Linked DNA regions of Methylovirgula sp. 4M-Z18. The protein of the gene in region 1 interacts with the protein of each later gene in a pairwise test. Links are inferred from orthologs where the notes say so. Each region holds a gene or a part of one and is shown on either strand. Other genes may lie near its edges.

What was found. The genes of interacting proteins can lie anywhere in the genome.
Region 2: the proteins of V9T28_RS01580 (region 1) and V9T28_RS09370 interact in binary tests that used the Escherichia coli proteins (3 or more experiments, as listed by UniProt). The link is inferred for Methylovirgula sp. 4M-Z18 from one-to-one orthologs.

What each region holds. Positions count from the first base shown.
Region 1 is NZ_CP149574.1:353,519-361,495, reverse strand. The notes cover bases 2,786-6,230. They hold V9T28_RS01580 ([protein-PII] uridylyltransferase), read left to right. Parts: upstream 2,786-3,144; coding sequence 3,145-6,030; downstream 6,031-6,230. Other genes in these bases: V9T28_RS01575 (hypothetical protein), read right to left, coding at 6,076-6,230; V9T28_RS01585 (LysR family transcriptional regulator), read left to right, coding at 2,786-3,057. Outside these bases: modB (molybdate ABC transporter permease subunit), read left to right, coding at 1-195; modC (molybdenum ABC transporter ATP-binding protein), read left to right, coding at 192-1,286; V9T28_RS01590 (SDR family oxidoreductase), read right to left, coding at 1,290-2,039; more of V9T28_RS01585, read left to right, coding at 2,152-2,785; more of V9T28_RS01575, read right to left, coding at 6,231-6,432; V9T28_RS01570 (SAM-dependent methyltransferase), read right to left, coding at 6,479-7,723; V9T28_RS01565 (MDR family MFS transporter), read right to left, coding at 7,808-7,977.
Region 2 is NZ_CP149574.1:2,024,353-2,029,544, reverse strand. Bases 2,267-5,192 are described here. They hold V9T28_RS09370 (P-II family nitrogen regulator), read left to right. Parts: upstream 2,267-3,523; coding sequence 3,524-3,862; downstream 3,863-5,192. Other genes in these bases: glnA (type I glutamate--ammonia ligase), read left to right, coding at 3,926-5,192; V9T28_RS09375 (hypothetical protein), read right to left, coding at 3,175-3,324; V9T28_RS09380 (hypothetical protein), read right to left, coding at 2,267-2,856. Also shown: more of V9T28_RS09380, read right to left, coding at 28-2,266. UniProt on the Escherichia coli protein: P-II indirectly controls the transcription of the glutamine synthetase gene (glnA). P-II prevents NR-II-catalyzed conversion of NR-I to NR-I-phosphate, the transcriptional activator of GlnA. When P-II is uridylylated to P-II-UMP, these events are reversed.

The DNA of each region.
Region 1 (7,977 bases):
ACCATCACCTTCGTCTCGAACATTCCCGGCGAGACCCGCACCATCGCCTCGGCGATCTATACCAACCTGCAGACGCCGGATGGGGACGCGTCGGCCATGCGCCTCACCCTGGTCGCTATCGTGATCTCCATGGCGGCGCTCATTGCCTCCGAATTCCTGCAGCGCCGCAGCCTGGCGAAACGGGCGCGCGCATGATCTCGTGCGCCATTCACCATGAGACGGGCAATTTCGTGCTCGACGCCGAATTCGAGAATACCGACGGCGTGCTCGCGTTCTTCGGCCCCTCGGGCTCGGGCAAATCCACCTTGATCAACCTGATCGCCGGCCTGACCCGGCTGCAACAGGGCCGCGTGACGCTGGGCGGCGAGACGCTCGACGACACGGCGGCCGGCCTGTCCATGCCGGTGCACCGCCGCCGAATCGGCCTCGTCTTTCAGGATTCGCGGCTGTTTCCGCACCTCACCGTGCGGCAGAATTTGCTGTTCGGCCAGTTTCTCGCACCGAAATCGGCGCGCCGCGTGGCCTTCGGACCGTTGATCGATACCCTCGGCCTCGGCGCCCTGCTGCAGCGCCGGCCCGAAAGCCTCTCGGGCGGCGAGCGCCAGCGGGTCGCGATTGGCCGCGCCCTGTTGATGGGGCCGCGCCTGCTTGCCATGGACGAGCCGCTCGCGGCACTCGACGACGCACGGCGACAGGAAATCCTGCCGATGATCGAGCAGGTGCGCGATGTCGCCGGCGTGCCGATCATCTATGTCTCGCACGCGATCCCCGAAGTGGCGCGGCTCGCCGCCCAGGTGATCGTGCTCGCCAAGGGCAAAATCGTGCGGCGCGGCGCGCCGCAGGACGTGTTCGGACGCTCTTGGCAAAGCGACGAAAGCCGCTTCGACCTCGCCTCCGTGCTCACCGCGGAGATCGGCGCTTATGATGCCGCCCATGGGCTGACCACGATCGAGCATCCGGCGGGAGCGATTCAGATGATCGGCCGCATCGGCGCCGCCGGCACGCCGACCCGGATCGTCATCCGCTCGACCGATGTTGCCCTGAGCCGCACTCTACTGTCGGGCCTCACTATGCGCACCGCGCTGCAGGGCCAGATCGATCAAATCGAGATGGACGATGGCCCGCTGGCGCTGGTGCATATCGCCCTGCCAGGCGGCAATCAGCTCGCCGCCGCCGTCACCCGCAAGGCGGTGAACGAACTCGGGCTCAGGGAAGGCGACGCCATCGTCGCCTTGGTGAAGAGCGTTGCGTTGGACGAGCGGCAGATCGGGCCGTCGCGATGGTGAGATTTACAGCGTGCCCATGCCACCATCGATCATGATTTCGCTGCCGACGGTGTAGGTGGCCTCGTCCGAAGCCAGGAACACCACGGCCTTCGCGATCTCGGAGGGCTCACCGAACCGGCCGGCCGGCACCAGGCCCTTGATGTTTTCGGCAACGTTTTTGAGGTCGGCCTCATTGAAACCGAGCTTGCCGTAAAGAGGGGTCGTGATGGGGCCGGGGCTGACCGCATTGAGACGGATGCCGCGCCCGATGAGTTCGCCCGACAAAGTGCGGATGAATGACTGCAGCGCGGCCTTCGTGGCAGCATAGACGCTCGAATTCGGCATGCCGATATGGGCATTGACCGACGTATTCAGCACGATCGATGCCGGATTGGCCAGGATCGGCAGCAGCGCCTGCAGCAAGAAATACGGACCCTTGACGTTGATATCGAAGACGCGGTCGAAATTGGCCTCGTCCCAAGCCTCGAGGGGCTTGAGCAGAGCGATGCCGGCGTTGACGAAGACGATGTCGAGACCGCCGAACGCCTGTTTGACGGCTTCCGCCACGATCCTCTGGCCCGCGACGTCGGCGGCGTCGGCCTTGATGACCAGCACATCCGGGCCGAGTTCCTTCTGCGCGGCCTCCAGCGTGGCGGGATTGGTGCCGGTGACGGCGACGCGCGCGCCCTCACTGAGAAATTGACGCGCCGTCTCCAGCCCGATGCCGCTGGTGCCGCCGGTGATGAGGGCGCGCTTGCCTTTGAGCCTGTCCATGATTTCGGTTCCTTCTCGTTGGTATGGATCTTCCATGCGGCGGAATATGGCCCAAGCTGCCTGTTCGGACTATTATGCAAATCATGTATCTACTTTCCGGAAAGATAGAACAATGAAATTCGATGGCATTGCCAGTTTCGTGGCGGTTGCCGAAGAGGGCTCGATCAGCGAGGCGGCACGGGCGCTCCGGCTGTCGAAATCGGTCGTCAGCGAACGGCTCGCTGAGTTGGAACGGAGCCTTGGGGCTTCACTTCTCCATCGTACGACGCGCAGGGTCTCGGTGACGGAGGACGGTGCCGCCTTCCTTGAGCGCGCCAAACGGATCCTGCAGGAAGTGTCGGAAGCAAAGACCGATTTGGCCGAACGGCGTGGGACTCTCAGCGGCCCAATGCGGATCTCGGCGCCCGTCACCTTCGGCCGGATGCATCTGGGGCCGGCGCTCTACCCCTTTCTCGCCGCCAATCCCGAAATCGAGATGTCGCTCGACCTCGACGACCGCCGTGTCGATATCGCTTCGGGGGTCTATGACGGCGTCGTGCGGCACGGGACCATCGACGATTCCCGACTCATGGTCTGGCGCCTGGCGCCGAGCCGCCGCGTGCTGGTGGCCTCCGACGATTATCTCGCCCGCCACGGCGTGCCCGCGACGATTGCCGAGCTCAATGCGCACAAGGGCATTTTCTACACGAACCGCGGCGTTGCGGACTGGCGCTTCGCAACCCCGAAGGGCGTTGAGATCGTTCGCGCCCGCATCGGATTCAGGGTCAACAATGGCGATATGATGCGGGACGCCACGGTCGCCGGTCTCGGCATCGCCCTGCTGCCCCTCTTCATCGCCGGGCCGGATATTCGCGATGGCAAGGTTAAGGTCGTCGATGTCGGCGTTCGTCCGGCCTCGGAATTCATCTACCTGGCCCATCCGGAAGGCCGGCGGCCGCCCGCGAAACTTCGCGCGTTAGCGGATCACTTGAAGGCCGCATTCGGCGATCCACCCTATTGGGAGAACGGCGTAGATTGAGCTCCGCCCAGTGCGCGCCTTTCTCCGTGCTTTTCGCCCCGCCGGGGAGTAAAGCGGTCTCAAGATTTGAGTTATGATAGCGATTCCATGACGCCTTTGGACACGATCGATCCGCCCTACCGCCACCCCGCCGCGCGGGTGCGCGACATCGTGCTCGACCGGGCCGCGCTCGACGCCGATATCGCGGTGCTGCGGAAGGCCCATCCGCACGACAATACGGCTTTCCGCAAAGCGGCGACCGAGCGCTTCAAACAGGCGCTCGAAGAGGAGCGTGCGCGCATCCGCGCCGATTTCGAGGCCTATCCCCGTGGCCTCCTGTGCGCCGCGCGGCTCGCCACGCTCGAGGACGATCTGATCCGCGCTATCCACGATTACGTCGTGCGCTACATTTATCCCAACCAGAACCCGTCGAGCGGCGAACGGCTGTCGATCGTCGCGGTCGGCGGGTATGGCCGCGGCACGCTGGCGCCCGGCTCCGACATCGACCTCCTGTTCCTGCTGCCCTACAAGCAGACGCCCTGGTGCGAAAGCGTGGTGGAAACCATCCTCTACGTACTGTGGGACCTGCGCCAGAAGGTCGGCCACGCCACCCGTTCGGTCAGCGAATGCATTCGCCAAGCCAAGGGCGACATGACGGTCCGCACAGCAATGCTGGAAGCGCGCTTCATCGACGGCGATCGCGTGTTGTTCGACGACTTGCGCGAGGCCTTCGACCGCGACGTGGTGCGCGGCAGCGCCCGCGAATTCGTCGCGGCAAAACTCGCCGAACGCGAGTCGCGCGTCAATCGGGCCGGCGCGTCGCGCTATCTCGTCGAACCCAATGTGAAAGAGGGCAAGGGGGGATTGCGCGATCTCAACACCTTGTTCTGGATTGCCAAATATGTGTACCGCGTGCGCGACGTCTCGGAACTCGTTGCCGCCGGCCTATTCACGCCGCAGGAATTGCGGCTGTTCAAACGCTGCGACGAATTTTTGTGGTGCGTGCGCTGCCTGCTGCATTTCATCACCGGCCGCGCCGAAGAGCGCTTGACCTTTGACCGCCAGCGGCAAGTGGCGAACGAACTCGGTTATGCCTCGCGCACCGGCCTCTCCGCGGTCGAGCGGTTCATGAAGCACTATTTCCTCATCGCCAAGGATGTTGGCGATCTCACCGCCATCGTGTGCTCGGCGATGGAGGAGCGCGAGGCGAAACCGCGTGCCATGCTCGACCGCTTCATGGGGCGGTTGCGGCGGCGCAAACATGTCGAAGGCATGACCGCCTTTGCGATCGAGACCAACCGCATCACCGTCGCACGGCCGGACGTGTTCGACACGGATCCGGTCAATCTTATCCGCCTGTTCTGGGCCGCCGACCAAACCGGCCTCGCCATTCACCCGGATGCGACGCGCCTCGTCACCCTGTCGTTGAAGAACATCAACGCGCGCATCCGCGAGGACCACGAGGCCAACCGGCTCTTCCTCGACATTCTCACCTCGCGCCATACGCCGGAAATCGTGCTGCGCCGCATGAACGAGGCGGGCGTGCTTGGCCGCTTCATTCCCGATTTCGGCCGCGTCGTCGCGATGATGCAGTTCAACATGTATCATCACTACACCGTCGACGAACATTTGATCCGCACCGTCGGCGTTCTGGCAGCAATCGGCGCGGGACGGTTCAAGGAAGAATTGCCGGTCTCGGCCGAGATCATGCCGAACATTCCCAATCGGCGCGTGCTCTATGTCGCGGCCTTCCTGCACGATATCGCCAAAGGCCGCAAAGAGGATCACTCGCTCGCCGGCGCGGAGGTCGCGCGCAAATTGTGCCCGCGCTTCGGCATGAGTACGGCGGAGACCGAGACGGTCGCCTGGCTCGTCGAATACCACCTCGTGATGTCGACGACAGCGCAGAGCCGCGATCTGTCCGACCCGCGTACCATCGAGACATTCGCCCATATCGTCCAGAGCTTGGAGCGCCTGCGCCTGCTGCTGCTGTTGACGGTCTGCGATATTCGCGCCGTCGGCCCCGGCGTGTGGAACGGCTGGAAGGGGCAATTGCTGCGCACGCTCTATTGGGAAACCGAAATCGTGCTGACCGGCGGCTATTCGGCGGTCGACCGCAAGGGCCGTGTCGCCTATGCGCAAGACCAATTGCGCAAGAGCCTGCCGGGCTGGTCGGACTACGAATTCGACCAATATGCGCAGCGCCATTATCCGGCCTATTGGCTGAAGGTCGATCTGCCGCGCAAGATTCAGCACGCGAATTTGCTGCGGCTTGCCGCGGTCGAAATGAAATCCCTGGTGACGGAAGTCGCGACCGACGAATTCCGCAGCGTCACCGAGCTGACCGTCATCGCGCCGGATCACCCGCGGCTCCTGTCGGTGATTTTCGGCGCCTGCGCGGCAGCGGGCGCCAATATCGTCGACGCGCAGATTTTCACCACCAACGACGGCCTCGCGCTCGATACGATCTTCATCAGCCGCGGCTTTGAGCGCGACGACGACGAGCGCCGCCGCGCCGACCGCATCGCCACACATATCGAAAAGGCCTTGCGCGGCGAAATCCAGCTCGGCTCGGTGGTGGCAGCCAAGGGCGGCGTGCCGAAGGGACGCGCCAAGACCTTCCCGCTCGCGCCGGAAGTGATGATCGACAATGGGCTGTCGAATCGCTACACGCTGCTCGAAGTCTCCGGCCTCGACCGCCCCGGCCTGCTCTACGATCTCACCAATGTGATGTGGCGGCTTAACCTCAACATCGGCTCCGCCCATGTCGCGACCTTCGGTGAAAAGGCGGTAGACGTCTTTTACGTGACCGATCTCACCGGCGCGAAGGTCACCAATGCGACGCGGCAAGCGGCGATCAAGCGCCATCTGCTCGAAGTCTTTGCGGTCGACGAGGACGGGAAGAAGAAGGGCGATGAGGCAAATGCTGCAGCCTCACGCGCGTCGCGCCGGTCACACAGCAGGCGCGAGGGTGAACATGGCGCCTCAAAATGACGAAGTGAGGCAAAGGATCATTTTGAAATCGTTGTTGCGCAGCGCTCAAGTGTATCGCCGTTTCGTCGGCGCCCGCGCCGCCTTGTTCGGCTTGCGTGCCATGGCCCAGTCGCGCGCTTTCTCGACCATCGCCAAAATGCGATCCGGGTCTTTGCTGTCGTAGCGGACGAGAACCGCTGGCCAGCCGTCATAATGCGCGGTTTGCCAATAGGTGCCGGGATCGGTTTCGAGCAGCATCTCCTTCGTGCCTTTGTCGATATGCAGCACGAAACTGCCGGGCTGATGGCCGGGGCTGACGATCGCATGGCCATTCGCCTTCGCGGTAGGCAGACCGTAATGGGTTCCGGACTCGGTGCCCGGCAGCGCAAGCGCATGGGCGACGATTTTGTCCCAGTCCAGCATGTGCCTATGCTCCTCCCGAGATTTCGCCATGCCGCACGTGGCGCGCTCAGAGCAGCGTCAGCTCTGCCTCCCGCTTGCGCAAGGCGGTCTCGCGCTCGGCGATATAATCGCGCGTGAGCGGCACGGCGGTCTGCTTGCGGGCGAGCTGAATCTGAAACACTGCGACATTCTCATAGTGAAACGCGACTTCGCACATGGCGAGATAATATTCCCACATCAGGCAGAAGCGTTCGTCGTAGAGCGCCTTGGCTTCCTCGCGCCGCGCCATGAAGCGGTTGCGCCAATGGCGCAGGGTTTGCGCGTAATGCAGGCGCAGGATTTCGACATCGGTCACGGTGAAGCCGATGCGCTCCACGATCGGCGTGATTTCGGACAGCGCCGGCAGATAGCCGCCGGGGAAGATGTACTTGGTCAGCCAGGCATTCGGCGCGTTGGGGCCATCGATCTGGCCGATCGTGTGCAACAGCATCACGCCGTCATCGTCGAGCAGGTCGTAGCATTTCTGGAAGAAGGCGGAATAGGTCTGGTAGCCCACGTGCTCGAACATGCCGACCGAAACGATGCGCTTGAACGGGCCGGTGACGTCGCGGTAATCGCGCAACTCGAACTGCACCTTGTCTTCGATCTTCTTGGCCTTTGCCCGCTCGTTGGCCAGCGCCAATTGCTCTTCCGACAACGTGACGCCGAGCACGTAATCGGCCTTCGCGATCTCCGAGAGATAGAGCGCCATGCCGCCCCAACCGGAGCCGATATCCAGCACCTTGTCGCCCGGTTCGACACCGAGTTTCGCAACGATGTGGCGCTTCTTAGCGAGCTGCGCGTCCTCGAGCGAGGCATCCCAACGCTCGAAATAGGCGCAGGAATATTGCCGGTCGCTGTCGAGGAACAAATCGTAGAGCTTGCGGTCGAGGTCGTAATGATGCGCGACGTTGGCCTTGGCGGAATCGCGGCCGATTCTCGACAGAAGCCTACGGCCATGGAAGCGCGCGCGGTCGATGAGCTTGACGACGAACGGATCCTTTTCGCGATGGGTCTCGCGCAGCAGCATGTCGAGAAAATCGTAGATTGTGCCTTGCTCGACCTTGAGCCGCCCTTCCATGAACAATTCGCCGACCCGCAGATCGGGATCGGTGAGAAAGGCCAGAATGGCCTTGCGGTCGGTAAAACGCACGGCGACGGCCTGTCCGGAGCCATCGCCGAAACTGCGCTTTTTGCCGCCGGGCGTATAGACGATCAAAGTCCCGCGGGTGACGAGACCGGCAATGATTCTGGCCAACAAACGATCAATCACGCAGCGCCACTCCACTTATCCCTCTCGATCCTGAGAGACCTAGACAGGCGATGCAGCCGGGTCAAGCCGGGGATTGTGTTCTCGTCACTCGTGCGATGGCGCGGGTGCGGCGGAGCTGCGCAGCGGGCGCTCTTCCATGATGGCCATAAAAAACAGCGCGCAGGCGAGCAGCAGCGCCGCCGACGCAAAGACGGTGCGGAAGATTCGCACCAGGCCCGTCACGTCGGCACCGCTCGCCAGCAGCGATTCGAGCG
Region 2 (5,192 bases), 1.7 Mb from region 1 along the record:
ATTCACTTTCACCAGCCAACCAACCCATCAATCATCGGCATCGTGATGCTGCTGGCTCTTGCCCGCGTCGCCGGCGCGCTTCGGATAGGGCTTGCCGCTCATCAGACCGGCCCACAGGATCTTGTTGTACCCCACCGCATCGATCTTATCCTCGACCGAGAAGTCCATGCCCTTGGTCGCGCGCGCCCAATAGCGCACATCGTGCGTGGGCTTCAGCGCCGCGGTTTGGAAGTCGCGCATCGGGATCGGCAATTGCGCGCTCTTCAACAGGCCCGATGCCTGCGCCTTGTAGGTCCATTTGGGCTGGTTGAGGTCGAACACGTCGGTCATCGGTCCCTGGGTCGCGTCGAAGAGGCCGAGATGATCGAGACCGAGCACTTCGGTCATCGTGCGGATCATATTGACCGTCGTGTAATGGGTGCTGACGACGGCGCCCTGTTTGACGTAAGGCCCGAAGATGAAGCCGGTGCTGCGATGCGCATCGACATGGTCGGGGCCGTCCTGCGCATCGTCTTCGACGACGAAGATCAGGGTGTCCGCCGCATAGGGGCTGTTCGCCACCGCCTCGGCAACGCGGCCCACCGCATAATCATTGTCGGCCAATTGCAGTTCCGGCGTGTTCACGCCGTCGATCGCGGCGGCATAGGCGCCGGTGTGGTCGTGCGGCAGACGCAGCAGCGTAAGCGACGGCAATTGGCCGTTGGTGGTGAACTCCTTGAACTCGCGCTCCCATTCCTGCTCGCGATAGAGGTCGGGATAGGCATTGTCATAGCCGCGGAAGTAGGGATCGGTGCGATCGATCAGCGCCGGACTGGTGGCATAGGACTGCACGACCTTGTTGGCAAAGGGCGTGCGATCGCGCGGGATCGCATGGTCGCCGCTATAGCGCGAGAGGTCGATGAAGAAGCCGTAATTGCGCACGGTCAGCCCGGCCCGGAGCGCCGCGTTCCAGATATAGCCCTGCTGCACCGCATCGGACGGGCCGTCGGGCGCGGAAATGTCGCCATTGCCCGGCAGCAGATCCGGATCGTTCGGCAGCGCGGGATTGGCGGCGAGGCGCGCGGGCCCGGTGAGGCCCATATTGACGTCGCGGTTCGTGCCTTCCCAATCGTAGGAGCCGCCGCGCGTTTTGGGATTGTTGGGGCTCGCGGCGTAATTGACGGGGAGCATTTTGGCGCCGGCATCCGATTCGCGCGCGCCGGTGCTCCAGGGCCAGCCGTCGCCGCTGACGTCGCCTGAATCGTAGAAATTATCGAGCGTGACGAAATCCTTCGCCAATTTATGGAAATTCGGCGTCGTCGCGTTGGGGAATTCGGCGAGCGACGGCGCGCTATTGCCCCGCCCCACATCGCCCAGGATCTCATCATAGGTGCGGTTTTCCTTGATGATGTAGATCACGTGCTTGATGTTCTGCCGCAACGCACGCATCGTCGCGATGTCGTTGTCGCTCAGGGCCGCGTTGAAGCTGTTGTTGCTGGCGACCTGTTGGGTCAAGGCATCCAGCGTCACCTTGTCGGGGGCCGGCATCCACATGAACCCGCCCTTGCTGAGCTGCTCGATATACTGGTTCTGCACCTGGGTGATGGGCGAGTTGGCGACCGGACAGGGCGTCTTGCCATAACCCAGGCAATTGCCGGCATTGGGGCCCGGCATGTTCTTCGTATAGACGACATAAAGAGCGCCGTTCGCGCCGGCGGCGACATCGGAGGGATACCAGCCGGTTGGAATGAGGCCGGTCACGGCCGGAGCCGCACCGTCGAGCGCGATCACTGCTACGTCATTGGTGCCGCGGTTGGTGACATAAAGGGTTTTCTCGTCCGGCGAGAGTGCGAGCCCGTTCGGCGATGCGCCGCGATATTGCATCTCGGTGATCAATCCGGCCGGCGCGACCGTCGAGATGCTCGACACGACCTTGTTGGTCGCCGTATCGATGACCGAAACGACATCGGCATTATCGGACGCGACATAAAGCAGCGTCTGAGCCTTGTTCAGGATCATCTTGTTTGGATTGCCCTTCACGGGGATTCGTGTGGTGACCTGCACGGTATTGCCGGAGAGATCGAGCACGACGATTTCGCGGTCCCGCTCGCTCGACACATAGGCGGTCTTGTTGCCGACGATGCGCACCGAATTGGGATATTCGCCGCCCGGCGTGCCCGCGGCACCCCCGTTCTTGCCGGGGCGCAGGTCCTGCTCGACCGCGACTTTGCCGGCCGCGAGATCAATGAGAGAAACCGAGTCATTATAGCGGTTGGCGACGAGCGCGAACTTGCCGTCTGCCGTCACATCCACGCCCATGGCGAGCGGCCCACCGCTCATGCCGTTGCCGGCTTTGTGATTGAGGGCGACGGGGCCCCCCGCCTCCACCCAGCCGTTCTGGGTCAAGCCAAAGACATGCAGGTTATCGTCGCCGCCGCCGCTGACGTAAAAATGCTGGCCGTCGGAGGCGAAGGCGATGCCGACATAAGTATCGGGCACTTGCAGCACCTGCTTCTTGACCGGCGTTCCCTCGGAGACATCGAAAACGAAGACGTATTCGTTGGCATCCTGCTTGATGACGCCGCCCTTCGCGTCGGTGATGTTGTTGTAGCCGCTGGTGAGGACCAGCAGCGTCTTGCGGTCCGGGCTAAGCGCGGTCGACACCGGCTGGCCCGCCAAATAATGCGGCGCATCGGCGAGGCCCGGATTGAGCGGAACAAAGGCGGTGCCCGGCGTCGCGGCCGGCGAAATCCGTTGCCCGGTCGACAGCAAGGTCGTGCTGCCCTCGCCGAGCATTGGCACCGTGTCGGCCAGCGCACCGGACCAGGTACCAAAGGTTGTTACGACAACGGTCGCAAGCAGGAGCTCTTTGAGCATGGTGCGCCTTTCTCTTCAGGACAGGGGAAAGATGGGTTTCGAAACGACAGAAACCGAGTGGCTGCGCCACGGATAGCCGATATTAGGTGGCTTAAATGAAGTGCCGGTGACAGTGCTCTAAAGCGCTTCGGCCTTTGGACGACGCGCCTATGCGAGGCCGGTACGGCCTGTTCATGCCCGCGCGGCGGGATGCCCACCCGGCAAGCAAGGCCGGCAGTACCAGGCCCAGTTCTGCACAAATAATCATCAGACAATGCCTATATCGGCACGATTGTCCACGCCCACGCCTTGCCCAGATCAATGCCGATTCGCGTGTTTTCACGCATTTTGCCGGTTATTGACGCGAGTTTTGCGAATTTGCCGCCCCACTTGGCCGCTGACGAGCGCTTTTCCGATCTGGCGAAGCACAAGCAGCGCAAAATGACCGAAATCGCCTGATGCCGACAATGCAGGCAATTCGCCGGTCATGAATTAGCCTTCGTGCTCAATTTTGCGCCATTGCGACAATTTTTCCCGTCCATTCCGCGATATCGGTTCAAAAGAACTGGACGGCTTTCCCCCGGCAATGGCAGTCTGGCATAGCGGGTGCTTAGGGAATTGCGCCGGTGAGTTTGGCTCGCGCCGCAACGGGGCGAAGCCGCCGGTTGAGTGGGAGGCGATTGCGCGCATGAAAAAGATCGAGGCCATCATCAAGCCGTTCAAGCTCGACGAGGTGAAGGAAGCGCTGCAAGACATTGGTTTGCAAGGCATTACCGTCACCGAGGCAAAGGGCTTCGGCCGGCAGAAGGGCCATACCGAACTCTATCGCGGCGCGGAATATGTCGTCGACTTCCTGCCAAAGGTGAAAATCGAAATTGTGCTCGCCGATGATGCGGTCGAGCGCGCCGTTGACGCGATCCGAACTGCCGCGCAAACCGGCCGGATCGGCGATGGCAAGATTTTTGTATCGAATATCGAAGGTGCCGTTCGCATCCGTACCGGCGAAACCGGGTTGGACGCGATCTAAAGCCTTCGTTTTTCCCAGCCCGTTCGGGCCAACATGTCGATCAATCAACGAAAGAGGCTACTCATGAAAACCGCCAAGGACGTCCTGAAGGCGATCAAGGATAATGACGTAAAATATGTCGATCTGCGTTTCACCGATCCGCGCGGCAAGTGGCAGCATGTGACCTTCGATCAGAGCCTCATCGACGAGGACGCGTTTGCCGACGGCCTGATGTTCGACGGCTCCTCGATCGCCGGCTGGAAGGCGATCAACGAATCCGACATGACGCTGATGCCCGATCCGACCTCCGCCTGCATGGATCCGTTCTTCGCGGCGTCCACGATGGTCATCACCTGCGACATTCTCGAGCCCTCGACCGGCGAGCCCTATGGCCGCGATCCGCGCGGCATCGCCAAGAAGGCCGAAGCTTATCTGAAGTCCACCGGCATCGGCGACTCGGTCTTCGTTGGCCCGGAAGCTGAGTTCTTCGTGTTCGACGACGTGCGTTTCGCCTCCGAGCCCTACAACACGGGCTTCATCCTCGACCATGCCGAACTGCCGACCAACAGCGACACCGCCTATGAAGGCGGCAACCTCGGCCACCGCGTGCGCACCAAGGGCGGCTATTTCCCGGTTCCGCCGGTCGATTCGGCGCAGGACATGCGCGGCGAAATGCTGGCCGCGATGGCGCAGATGGGCGCGGTCGTCGAAAAGCACCACCACGAAGTGGCATCCGCCCAGCACGAACTCGGCCTGAAGTTCGGCCCGCTCACCACCATGGCCGACCACCTGCAGGTCTATAAATACTGCATCCACCAGGTGGCGCAGAGCTATGGCAAGTCGGCAACCTTCATGCCGAAACCCGTTTTCGGCGACAACGGCTCGGGCATGCACGTGCACCAGTCGATCTGGAAAGGTGGCAAGCCCCTGTTCGCCGGCAACAAATATGCCGACCTCAGCCAGGAATGCCTGTGGTACATCGGCGGCATCATCAAGCACGCCAAGGCGCTGAACGCCTTCACCAACCCGTCGACCAATTCCTACAAGCGTCTGGTCCCTGGCTATGAAGCGCCGGTGCTGCTCGCCTATTCGGCGCGCAACCGTTCGGCCTCCTGCCGCATTCCGTTCACCTCGAACCCGAAGGCCAAGCGCGTCGAGGTTCGCTTCCCCGATCCGGCGGCGAACCCCTATCTCGCTTTCGCGGCGATGCTGATGGCCGGCCTCGACGGCATCCAGAACAAGCTCGATCCGGGCTCGGCGATGGACAAGGACCTCTACGACCTGCCGCCGAAGGAACTGAAGAAGATCCCGACGGTCTGCGGCAGCTTGCGCGAAGCGCTCGCCAGCCTCG